4 regions of the Virgibacillus proomii genome follow, and region 4 is predicted to be linked to each of the others. Evidence: riboswitches for the same ligand, from Rfam matches in the RefSeq annotation. Region 4 holds a riboswitch; each other region holds the start of a gene.
What was found. A riboswitch is a leader RNA that binds a small molecule or an ion and turns the genes downstream of it on or off. The one in region 4 is predicted to bind thiamine pyrophosphate.
Positions count from the first base shown of each region.

Region 1 (3,214 bases), 150 kb from region 4:
GAATGGACAGAAAAGGAAAAACCAGCTATTCAAGAAGCGACCGATGTCATCGTAAAAATTACCAAGACAACAATTTGTGGTACCGATTTGCACATTTTGAAAGGGGATGTACCAGCAGTAGAAAATGGTCGTACCCTTGGTCATGAAGGTGTCGGGATTGTCGAAGAAGTAGGAGATTCTGTTAAAAACTTCAACGTTGGCGATCGAGTTATTATTTCCTGTATTACATCATGCGGTACTTGTGACTATTGTAAAAAGCAAATGTACTCACATTGTGAGAATGGCGGCTGGATTTTGGGTCATTTAATTGATGGTACACAAGCGGAATATGTTCGCATTCCATATGGTGATACGAGTTTATACCATATGCCTGAGGGTGTTGAGGATGAAGCGTTAGTAATGTTAAGTGATATTGTTCCAACTGGATTTGAAATCGGCGTTCTTAAAGGAAAAGTAAAACCTGGTGATACAATTGCAATTGTTGGGGCAGGGCCAGTTGGTTTATCAGCACTGTTAGGAGCACAATTTTATTCTCCTTCCGAAATAATTATGATTGACCTTGATGACAATCGTTTAGCTGTAGCTAAAGAGTTTGGTGCAACAAAAACGATTAACAGTTCAGATGGAAACGTAATTGAAAAAGTAATGGAGTACACGAATCAAGTAGGAGTAGACGTGGCGATGGAGGCAGTAGGTATCCCTGTAACATTTGATATCTGTCAACATATTGTAGCACCGGGTGGCCATATTGCAAACATGGGTGTACACGGAGTGAAAGTGGATTTAAGCCTTGAAAAGCTATGGATTCATAATATTACCCTTACAACAGGTCTTGTAGATACAAATTCCACGCCGATGTTACTAAAAACCGTAAAATCCGGAAAGATTCAACCTGAGAAATTAGTGACTCACCGTTTTAAACTTAATGAAATTATGAAAGCTTATGAAGTATTTGAAAATGCTGCTAAAGAAAAAGCATTAAAAGTAATCCTTGAAGCAGATTAATTAGTTAAATAACAAACGCTATTAAAAATTCAAGATTCATTTTAAAACTAAATATTAGGATGAAGCATGAATTTTATTCTTTTCGTTTTTATTGAACATTAAGTTAAGCACTTCACATTTATACTGCATAACAATAAAAATCTAGACAAAACAAAAAAGAATCCTATATAAATTCAAAGTCAATGAATACCCCATGGATAATTCACACTCCATGGGATTTTTCTTAAAAAGCCTGTCTATTTTGTAATAAATACGAGTTCTTACCCACTATTATTAAGTGTTTTTTTTCACGTCAAGCAAGAAAAACATTTTCCGAACAGTGTAATTCACTAGTTTTAAACCACTTAATTATTCCTTCAAATTAATAATTTTCGGATAATATGGTTGACTTTAGTTATCATTATGTTATGCTTCAATTGTAGTTAGCAATATTTCTGCTAGGGGAGCCTTCAGTGGCTGAGACAAAGACCCTTAGAACCTGATCTGGTTAGCACCAGCGGAGGGAAGTGGAAAACTGCTTAAGGATACTATCTATCTATGTGTTTACATATAAATTCTATATCTATGTTCACAGATTGATTGCCTTATTAAGCTTATCCCTTTCCTCCTCGATCAAGTTCAAAAACATATGAATGAGGAGGAATTTTTTATGCCATTTACAGACACATTACGTGAAGCAACTACAGACAGCTGGAAACAAAGTGTAAATCATCCATTTGTTAAAGGAATAGCACAAGGTGATTTACCATTGGATATTTTTAAATATTATATTCTTCAAGACATTTACTATTTAAAACATTTCGGAAAAGTACATGCGTTAGCTGCCACTCAAGCAGAGGATTTCCAAGTAACTGCTATGCTGCTAGAAAAAGCAAAGGGTACTGCACAAGCAGAGTTAACTGTTCATAAGCAGCATGCAGAAATATTGAACATTACTGATGAGGATATGGAAAATTTTAAACCGGCTCCAACAGCGTATGCTTATACAGCGCATCTTTACCGAGCTTCACTCTCCGGCAATCTTGGACAAACGATTGCCGCTCTTCTGCCGTGTTACTGGCTATATGCAGATATTGGCAAAACATATCAAGATGCTGATCCTTCTGAAAAAATTTATAAAAATTGGATTGATACCTATTCTAGTGAATGGTTCCATAAGTCTACGAAAGAACAAATTGATCTATTAAATCAAATCGCTGCTAACTCTAGCGAAAAGGAAAAAGCTAAGATGAAGGAACAATTTATTATCGCCAAGGAATATGAGCTTGCATTTTGGGAAATGGCGTATACCAAAGAAGATTGGTTTTCTAATCGCCAATCGCATCATAGCATAGTACAACGGCATAATGAATAAAAGCTAAAAGCGCGTCCTTATGACGTCCCAAGCTAAAACGAATCACTTGGGACGTTCTTTTAATTTTATTATTTCCTCGATATCCAAATACGTAACTTCTACAATTAATTGAACACCAATGCCCTTCTCGTGCAAACTTTTCCTTCCTTTCTCATAGGAAATAGGTAGCTCCACACTTCCTCTGCATGCTGTATCCCATTTTTACATAGTAAGCTACAGTGCGTGGATTGAAATATTCGTAAGCTTGTAGATTGTACTGACTCATTCTCCCTTGACTTTTATGCATTATTGTCTCAACTTCCATAAGTTCTGTTGCGACATTTACTTTTTCCGCTTTCTCGTTTGAATTAAAATACTATTTTAGAAGTCTCTATGATAAGGATAATAAGTCTATCCTCATCATCTCAGTTTGAGTACTGATATATATTCTATAAAAAGCACAATTAAAACACCTGTGATCCTCTACTAGAATTAAGCAAGGTATCACAAGTGTAATCTCACTAATATTAAATTCATCTTAACTTTCCCTATTGTCAGCACTGGTACATCATGTATTCTAAATTTAAAAGCATGAGAATTTCAATCATCCTTCCCTTAAACATTTAAACTGAATACAAGCAAAATAACGAATTCATTCTTATTCCAGATTGACAACTACAGTTACTGTTTTAACCAATTCTTGAATTGCATACGCAGGACCCTCTTTCCCATTTCCGCTTTCCTTCACACCACCATACGGCATCTGGTCAGCACGATAACAACAGGTGTCATTAATTACAACTCCTCCAACATCGAGTAAATATGGAATCTGATAAGACAAATTTAAATCAGATGTATAAATACCAGCTTGCAAGC
Region 1 covers NZ_FUFN01000010.1:783,567-786,780, reverse strand. Annotated here, with positions in the region: gene BN1066_RS11500 (zinc-dependent alcohol dehydrogenase family protein) at 1-1,005, shown strand, start outside; TPP riboswitch at 1,435-1,527, shown strand; gene tenA (thiaminase II) at 1,655-2,359, shown strand; gene BN1066_RS11490 (aldehyde dehydrogenase family protein) at 2,997-3,214, opposite strand, start outside.
Region 1: it holds a riboswitch for thiamine pyrophosphate, as region 4 does, so the genes downstream of both, tenA (thiaminase II) here and BN1066_RS12165 (thiamine phosphate synthase) in region 4, are expected to answer to the same signal.

Region 2 (3,214 bases), 590 kb from region 4:
ACGGCAATCTGCCAGTTGAACTCCTTACTTAAAACCAAAACTTTTTACCATGTCGCTACTATATTTCATATTTTTCTTAACCTGATAATATAAAGTGAATCTTCAATCAGTGGAGCTTTTTTTATCCCCCACTGATTGTTAGAATGAACTGAATCGGGCATTTAGGTGCCGTTTTCTCACACTTAGAACCTGTTATATTAACTCACATCTTGAAGTGGGAGGCTTACGGCACCTTACATGCGGGATAAAGTGAAACTTCCATGAGTCAGGGTTTTCTTTATCACCCACTCATGGTTAGTTGAACGAATCGGGCATTTAGGTGCCGTTCTCTCACACTTAGAACCTGTTATATTAACTCACATCTTGAAGTGGGAGGCTTACGGCACCTTACATGCGGGATAAAGTGAAACTTCCATGAGTCAAGGTTTTCTTCATCACCCACTGATTGTTAGAATGAACTGAATCGGACATTTTGGTGCCGTTTTCTCACACTTAGAACCTGTTATATTAACTCACATCTTGAAGTGGGAGGCTTACGGCACCTTACATGCGGGATAAAGTGAAACTTCCATGAGTGGGGGTTTTACTTTCATCACCCACTCATGGTTAGTTGAACGAATCGGGCATTTAGGTGCCGTTTTCTCACACTTAGAACCTGTTATATTAACTCACATCTTGAAGTGGGAGGCTTACGGCACCTTACATGCGGGATAAAAAGAAATCTGGATTGAATTTTCACCTATTTCTTACTATACTATTCTTTTTATTTACAATTTAGCATTATTCCTCTATTCTAATATATAGAATAAAGTGAAACTTCATTCCGGGAATGCTTTTCTCCCTGAATGTTAGTACCTTAATGGTATAACCTAAAGCCCTTTGAACAAATTAGGCATTTAGACGCCGTTATTCCTCACGTTTATTTATTAGACTGACTCGACATGTGAGGAATCTACAACACCAAAAACTGCATATAGTATTTAGTTGGCACTAGGGGAGCTATGTATATGGCTGAGAAGAGATACTCTGACCCTTATAACCCGATCTGGATAATACTAGCGTGGGGAAGTGCAGTCGACGAACATATAAATTAACAGAAACTTTTCTGCTTAATAGAGCAAAGACTGCATTCCTGGCGAGTGCAGTCTTTTTATATGCATTTTTTAAAACAAGGAGGAAAAAACAATGAGTAATCAACCAACAACTTGCCATCAAAGCAGAATTGCAGGATGTGATTTTGCTATTTACCCAATGACAGACCAATTTGTCGATGTCATCACCAGTGCACTACAAGAAATAGATTCATCAAAAGTTTGGATGAAAACAACGGATGTAGGAACCTGTGTTAGAGGGAGGATTTCACATGTATTTGATGTAACAAAAGCACTGTTTTTGCACACGGCAAGTACGAATCATCATGTCGTATTTAGTGGTACTTATTCATTAGGCTGTCCTGGTGATTCCGATGGTGATGTTTTCTTAGCAGAAGATGATCATCGATTAAATAGGCAGCGAAGTAACGAAATTCAGCAGGAAGTAGCAGGGAAATTTTCTCTTTATCCATTAGGTGGTGGAAATTATATGGATATGATTTATCAGCAAATTAACGTGATGAAACAGAAGGCTATCGACGTATCATCCATTCACTATGCTACACGTATTGACGGAGAAGGAAAAGATGTATTTGAAGGACTGGAGCAAGTATTTACTAACATGGAAAAGTGCGGTTCATCTCATACGGTGATGACTGTCACGATCTCAGCTAATAGCCCTTCTAAAAAGGATGTGAACTAATTTGAACCGCTGGCGCTTAAAAGAAATTATTGTCATGGCTGTTTTATCTGTTGTATTTGGGATTGTTTATTTAGCTTTCCTTCCTGTAGGAAAGCTACTCGTAACCTTCATGGGACCAATTGGTTATGATCTTATTTTTGGAATATGGTTTATCGTCTCCATTATTGCAGCTTATATCCTGCGTAAACCAGGGGCAGCATTTCTCTCCGAAACCATTGCCGCTACTGTTGAAATGATGTTAGGTAATGCGATGGGACCGATCATTATCGTTACAGGCATGATCCAAGGATTGGGGGCAGAAGCAGCCTTTGCAGTTACACGATATAGGCGATATTCACTATGGGTATTAATGCTTGCAGGAGTCGGCGCTGCTATCTTCAGTTTCATCTGGGGATATTTCCGCAGCGGTTATGTCGCCTTAAGCACCCCCTATATTATGAGCATGCTCGTAATAAGAATGATTAGTGGAGCGATTATTTCTGGAATACTTGGGAAAGCAATTAGTGATTCTTTAGCTAAAACAGGGGTGCTCTCGAGCTTTGCCCTTGGTAAACATATGCGTAAAGAGAGGTCCGTTTCATGATTCAAGTCAACCAACTTTCTCTTTGGTTTGATAGAGTAGAAAATCCAGTTCTCGACAAGATCAGCTTTCAATTAAATCAAGGTGAAACAATGCTCTTACTGGGACCCAGCGGCTCTGGAAAAAGTACATTAACTTTTTGTTTAAACGGCATCTATCCCCGCGAATTAGATGGAAAAATGGAAGGAAGTGTGCAAGTTTCAGGTCAATCGGTGAATGACACACCTCCCGGAGAAATTAGTAAACAGGTTGGGGTCGTATTCCAAGATCCAGAGAGTCAATTTTGTATGCTTACAGTCGAAGATGAAATTGCCTTCGGGCTCGAAAATATTCATACACCACAAGTAGAAATGGAACAGAAAATAACGGAAGTATTACAACTTGTAAATTTGTCGCGATACAGAAAAGCTGCGATTCACTCGCTTTCCGGTGGGCAAAAACAAAAAGTTGCCTTAGCTTGTGTACTAGCTCTTCAACCTGACTTTTTAATCCTAGATGAGCCTACTGCGAATTTGGATCCATTAGCAAAACAAGATTTTATTAAAACAATGAAACATATTCAACAGGAAAAAAATATCAGTTTAATGGTTATCGAACATCAGTTGGAAGGTTGGGTAGCCTTTATTGAACGAGCTTATATTCTTTCAAAAGATGGTCGATGTATGTATGATGGTTCGCTAATGGAAGCAATGAAACACAAGCAGCAACAAATTCAAAGCCAAGGAATTTCACTTCCGCCTGTAACCGAGCTTGTACTAGAGGCTGCTAGTCATCAGCAAGCAACCTATACAAGGCTGCCACTAACGAATGAGGATTTTTTAGCAAACGTATCTTATTTAG
Region 2 covers NZ_FUFN01000010.1:344,996-348,209, reverse strand. Annotated here, with positions in the region: TPP riboswitch at 983-1,084, shown strand; gene BN1066_RS09675 (YkoF family thiamine/hydroxymethylpyrimidine-binding protein) at 1,186-1,794, shown strand; gene BN1066_RS09670 (ECF transporter S component) at 1,796-2,377, shown strand; gene BN1066_RS09665 (ABC transporter ATP-binding protein) at 2,374-3,214, shown strand, end outside.
Region 2: it holds a riboswitch for thiamine pyrophosphate, as region 4 does, so the genes downstream of both, BN1066_RS09675 (YkoF family thiamine/hydroxymethylpyrimidine-binding protein) here and BN1066_RS12165 (thiamine phosphate synthase) in region 4, are expected to answer to the same signal.

Region 3 (3,214 bases), 440 kb from region 4:
GACAAGCCAAGTTTTACTAATTTAAATACCTCCTTATATGCTGACTTTACGTTTAAGCGAGCGGTATGAAGATAATAATAATAAAAAAGGAGGATTCGATGAGATGAAAAGATAAGGAATCGTTTATTAATCATTAAATTAAATCGGAAGTTATTTTTGCGGAACTGGAACAAGAATTGATTAGAATCATTTGTAATTAAATGATTGATCAATTGTATATGGTAGATGTAAATAATTTCTTATTCTCATATATAGTTGCATTGTTTGTTTTTACTTCTCTATTTGATGGTAAGCACCTCCCATTAAAATAGCTAAGAGCTTTTTCTTACTCAAAGACGAATAAATAGCTATTACAGTCTCAAATCTAACTTCAAGATTAAAAGCTGGAAATACAATCGAATCCTACGTTTGTTTTTTAAAATATGAGGCTTGAATAACTATATTATCTACTTTCCCCTTACTTATTTTTCTCATCTACAGTGACGTTCAAAAGGGAGGGATTCGACTACGTAAAATTCCAAATGGTCATTTCTTGTGCTCATCTAGATTCAACGGCATCTATACGCACCTTAAGCATGGTCTCTTCGAATTTTACAATCCCTTCTTTAGACACTCAGTTATCGTTTACTAATTATCGATATCTATCATTTCAAATGACAAATGTGACTGGTTTTGTTATCCTTAGATTACTAGCTTATGCTAGTTTCAATTGAATAGCTGTTTTAGTGCGTGTTTAAAAAGGAGGATAAGTAGGATCAAGGTTAGCTCATTTGGCAACATCCTTGTTGCACGCTGACACTAGCACATCCTATCTAGCCGAAGTTCGAGGCGATGTAGTTTGGATAGTGGAGCTTGTACAGGAAGTACACTTCTACGTTATCGACGTGATCGCTTTTAGTAGAAGATCTTTTATTAGATACATGATTACTAGTATGCTTCCTCGAGTGTCACTCCTGCGCAGGAAAAGTGTTTTCTTTTCCAAGGAGCACAGTTAATAAAGAAAACTTGGCTAGCGATAAAGAGAGCGTAGACGATAGCCTAGTTGCACGTAACTTAGAACTTAAAAATTTTTGACTACGTTGAATGAACTTCAACGCTAAAATGTTATACGTTCTAATGTGCGAAGAAATTGAATGCGTTCTTATTACCGAACTTTTTGAACATGCTTTTAGAACTACTAGGGGGGCCCTATAGGGGCTGAGAAGAAGCAACTAGCTTCTGACTCTTATCGACCTGATCTGGTTAGCACCAGCGGAGGGAAGTAGTAGACATACGTCTTTCTATTTTCATAAATCCAAAGTCAGGTCCTTGCTAGACCTGGCTTTTTTGTCTTCAGGAAGTATTTTTACTACAGGATTGATTTTGAGGTTTTTTAGCAGGTATAAGATTAGCCAAGCTATTACCTACAACTATTTTTTAGGTTAGCTTTCATTTAATTTACCCTCCAAATCATCCACCTTTCCTCTAACCCAAATCTATGACGGAAGGGAGGCTACTATGAAAAAGATCTACCTACTAACATTAATGGCTGTTTTTGTAGCAATTGGCACACTGGGAGCGCAGTTTTTCTGGTTTCCAGCTGGAATTGCAAAAGCATATCCTGTTCAGCATGCCGTTAATGTAATGGCAGCAATTACATTAGGCCCAGGACCTGCTGTAGTAATAGCTTTTATGATTGGGTTATTACGTAATATGCTTGGACTGGGAACGATTCTTGCATTTCCCGGTGCTGTGATTGGCGCTTGGTTAGCAGGAATGCTGTATCACTGGTTTGGGAAGAAAATATGGGCTATAGTCGGTGAAAGCTTTGGTACAGGAATAATCGGCGCTTTGACCGCAGTACCACTTGCCAACCTGTTTATGGATAGTAGTGCCGGCGCGCTATTCTTTATACCGTCGTTTTTAGTAAGTAGTGTCACCGGTGCCTTTATTGGCTGGCTTGTTCTTTTACGCGTCAAACCAGAGAACATGATTCGATTACAAGGAAACTACTAGGGGCGCAATCGTTGCTGAGATAAGGTCGTATCCTTTGTCCCTTTGAACCTGATCTGGGTAATTCCAGCGAAGGAAAGTAGTGAAGATGAGTTTTTCTCTATTCCATCACCCCTTTAGTAGCTTCCAAATTAATTAAGGGGGCTATATATAATCATGTTTACAAATAAGTTACGCGAAGAAAATGATGATATCTTTCAAATGATCTTTCACCATCCATTTGTTCAAGGCATTGGCATTGGTGAAATTTCTCATCAATCACTTGCTCATTATGTTAAAGGTGACTTTGAATACTTGAATGCATTTATGAGAATCTATGGGATTGCTATAGCTAAATCAAAAAGACGTGAGGATATCAGCTATTTTTTTAATCGTATTTACTTCATATTAAATGATGAAGCACATCCTCACCATAACTTTTGTAATTATCTTGGTTTGAAATATGTAGATTTGCAAGGCTATTCCCTTCCACCTACTGCTGATCATTATGTAAAACATATGTTGTACCATGCTCAGTTAGGGACTTCTGGTGAATTACTCGGTGTGCTGCTTCCTTGTCCATGGACCTATTTTGAAATAGGACAAGAGCTTATGAAGCAGTATAAGCCTACGAGTAATCATCCATTTTATGAGTGGATTACGTTTTACGCAAGCCCATCATCTGAAACAATGACAGCTAACATGCGAAATCGACTGGATCAACTGGCTGAAAAAGCCTCTAATGAGGAACTAAATAAAATTAGCGAGGCATTTCGCAAAAGCTGCCAATTAGAATTCAAGTTTTGGGAAATGGCTTATAGATGTGAAGAATGGCCAGGTAAATAAGGGAACCTATGCAGGAATTCTCACTTTTTGCTACAATTCGAAGCTGAAGTGTCGTTATGGAGACCTCGTTGTTACGTGTGAGTTTTGCATACTTGAGGTAAATTAATTACTTTCCTAAATAAAGAAAGGCGGGATTCCAATGAAACAACCCCCATGTGCGTTAACAATAGCAGGAACTGATCCGAGTGGTGGAGCAGGAATACAAGCAGATTTGAAAACATTCCAGGAATTAGCTGTATATGGAATGTCCGTGATTACATCTATAGTAGCGCAAAACACTACTGGTGTCCAAAATGTTCATCATATACCAATTGAAATGCTAAAAGATCAATTGGAGTCTGTTTTTTCAGATATGCCTGTTCACAGTGTCAAAACAGGAATGATTGCCAATGAGTCA
Region 3 covers NZ_FUFN01000010.1:493,100-496,313, reverse strand. Annotated here, with positions in the region: TPP riboswitch at 1,170-1,277, shown strand; gene thiW (energy coupling factor transporter S component ThiW) at 1,498-1,995, shown strand; TPP riboswitch at 1,984-2,087, shown strand; gene tenA (thiaminase II) at 2,146-2,817, shown strand; gene thiD (bifunctional hydroxymethylpyrimidine kinase/phosphomethylpyrimidine kinase) at 2,957-3,214, shown strand, end outside.
Region 3: it holds a riboswitch for thiamine pyrophosphate, as region 4 does, so the genes downstream of both, thiW (energy coupling factor transporter S component ThiW) here and BN1066_RS12165 (thiamine phosphate synthase) in region 4, are expected to answer to the same signal.

Region 4 (3,214 bases):
GTATCATTGGATTTGGTAGATCAAAAGTTGTAAACCAACGTTCACTATCTGCACCTGTTGCAATAACTACTTGGTCAGCCGTAAACGATCCTTTATTTGTTGTTAGGACGAATGTTGCTTTCGCTTTTTGAATCGTTACTACATGACAGTTTTCTATAACCCCACCCCCTAATTGAAGGGCTGCTTGTTTAAACGCTTCACACACTCGTGTAGATTCTACATGCCCATCCTCTTTTATATACAATGCTCCTACCACTTTAGACGGTAACGACAGAAACTTCTCTTTTAATTCTGCTCTTTCAAGCCATTCTAATTCAGAAAAGGCTAGTTGTTTTTCCAAGAGCTTTTGAGCTTCACTTTCTTCAAAGCTACTTCTAGCATACCAAAAGAGGTAAGTTGTATATCGATGGAAGTAAGCTTATACAATTCCTGCCTTAAACTTTTATATAAATCTCTGCTTTCCTTACAAAAGCGATAAAACTCCCCAGAACGTTTATTTTCTGTGTGAACACCAAGCATACCTGCAGCGGCCCGAGTTGCTTGGTGACCACTTTCTCCTTTCTCCATAACCGTTGCAGATACGCCATTTTTATTTAAATAATAGGAAATACTATGTCCAATTACCCCTCCGCCAACAATAAGTACTTCATGATGATTGTTCACTTTTACTAACCACCTCTCTTAGTATCTTCACAGCTTCTAGTGGATTTTCTTGAGAAAAAACAGCTGACATAACAGCTATTCCATCAGTATTCACTTGTGCTAGTTCTTCAATTTTTGTTACATTAATGCCGCCAATTGCTATAACCGGAAGATAAACAGAGGAAATAATTTTTTCTAATTGCTTTATTCCTCTAGGCTCCATTCCTTTTTTACTAGCAGTAGCATAAACATGCCCATACATGACATAATCTGCACCATTTTGCCCTGCCTCCACAGCTTTTGGTAAAGTATGAACAGAAACACCTATCGTTAATGATGGAAATAGTTGTTTAATTTTATTTACAGGCAAGCTGTTTTCCGGTAAATGGAGCCTGTTTACACCTGTTATGGCACAAATTACAGCATGTTCATGGATACAGAGACGGTCCTTAGGCACTCCGGCAGCTAATAAACGATTCACAAACGCTAAGTACGCTCGCGGCGATTTCTGCTTTTCTCTTAAAATAATAAAATTAACATAAGGAGCGATAGCTTGCACCGTTTTTATTAACTCCGCTTCTGCCATTTTTCCATCAGTAACTGCAATTAGTTTCATACTACACCTCAGTGTTTTTCTTATACGATAAAGCCTAAAGTTTTATACTTTCCTGTAGTAAAATAAAAATGCCGCTTTCTCCGGTTTAGGAAAAAGCGACATACATAGTCATAGATTCAAAGACTAATTTAAAGATACTAGTCAACTGTCACTTTCCTCCGCTGGTACTTCATCCAGATCAGGTTCAAAGAGTCCCAACGTCATACGTTGATCTCAGCCATTATCCAATGGCACCCCTAGTGAAAATATATTATTATTAAATATTTTAGAATATTACTTACCCATACTTTACATGATTATAAGTGATATGTAAAGTCATTGCTATTATCGTAATTTTTCACTAAAAAGTCTGGCTATGAGAATTGCAATTTATTAGCCGACTTTACTTATACAGTGAAGCTAGAACGCTCATAATATAAACATTTCCCATAGAAGGTTATTTATAAAAGTCGGTAAGAAGCGCGAACGAAATTCTTCGTACATTAGAATGTATAAAATTTTAGCGTGAAGTTCATTCAACGTATTTAAAAATTTTTAAGTTCAAGTATAAGTGCAGCTCCCACGTGGGAATGGGTCTTGAGGAAGCTATATGAGTGCTCATATAACTAAATTAATAAAAGCTCTTCTACTAAAAGCGCCCACGTTCTGTAGGAAATGAAGCAGTCAATACACAAGCCCGCTATCCAAAACTGCGCCGTCTCGAACTTCAACTAAATAGAAGATGCTCGTGTCGACTTTGCAACATAGATGCTTGAGACCTTTGTCGACCTTGTCCCCTTTTATCCTCCTTTTTGAACACCCTTTAAAACTGTTTTCTAAGTAAAGGTTTGTTATACTAATTTCATAATGATCTTTAAGGGGGATGAACATGAGTCAAACTTTAGTTGAACAATTTGCATTTAACCGAAATATGCTATTAATGGAAATGGATAAACTGGATGAATCTCTCATCGATGTACAGCTAGAAGGATTAAATAACACCATCCGCTGGCAAATCGGACATATTTTAACCGTTGCTGAACAATTTTTATTCGGATTTCCTAATCAGTCAGCTCATTTACCGGAAAACTATGTTTCCCTATTTGGAAATGGAACAAAACCAGCTGATTGGCCAGAGGAAGTACCAAGTCTAGCTGAACTAAAAGATCAACTCAAAGACCAACTAAGACGGGTTATGGACTTACAGCCTGATTACTTTGCTACAAAATTGGAGAAGCCGTTTTTAGGGCAGGAAACGATTGGCGGTCTAGCAAAAGTAGCTGTTTTTCATGAAGCAAATCACAGTGGTCAATTACATACAATGAGACTGATTGCAGGATCAAAAGCGCAAGCGCTTAGCTAGTAACGTTGTACCAACGGCAGAGCTTCTGACGGGATAAAGGAACTTCATTCAAGGAGTGCTTTTCTCCTTGAATGTTAGTACCGCAAGGGTATGACCTAAAGGCCTTTGAACGAATCGGGGATTTAGGAGCCGTTTTTCTCATCATGTTCGCAACATCATTTGCATATTTTTGAATTGAGAAAAGTACGGATCCTTACATCCGGGATAAAGGGAAACTTCATTCAAGGAGTGCTTTTCTCCTTGAATGTTAGTACCGCAAGGGTATGACCTAAAGGCCTTTGAGCGAATCGGGGGTTTAGGAGCCGTTTTTCTCATCATGTTCTTAATATCATTTGCACATTTTTGAATTGAGAAAAGTACGGATCCTTACATCCGGGATAAAAGCAACATGCCCCTACAACAGGGGAATGCTGACACAACATTCTTAGGGAAATGTTTACACATGCTTTTTCCTTAAAAATTGCTTTCGTATTTTTTTCCATATTATCCAGTAGTTGACCATTGATTTCTTTTCGTTCTTCTTCCGTTAGTAACCGTTTTTCTTTTTCTACATATGCTAACTGCCAGTTTCCTAACTGAAGTCCAAATTTTACAATTTTAACGTAAGGAACTTG
Region 4 covers NZ_FUFN01000010.1:937,020-940,233, reverse strand. Annotated here, with positions in the region: partial or broken gene thiO (glycine oxidase ThiO) at 1-663, opposite strand, end outside; gene BN1066_RS12165 (thiamine phosphate synthase) at 647-1,258, opposite strand; TPP riboswitch at 1,395-1,506, opposite strand; gene BN1066_RS12160 (DinB family protein) at 2,127-2,600, shown strand; gene BN1066_RS12155 (hypothetical protein) at 2,915-3,214, opposite strand, start outside.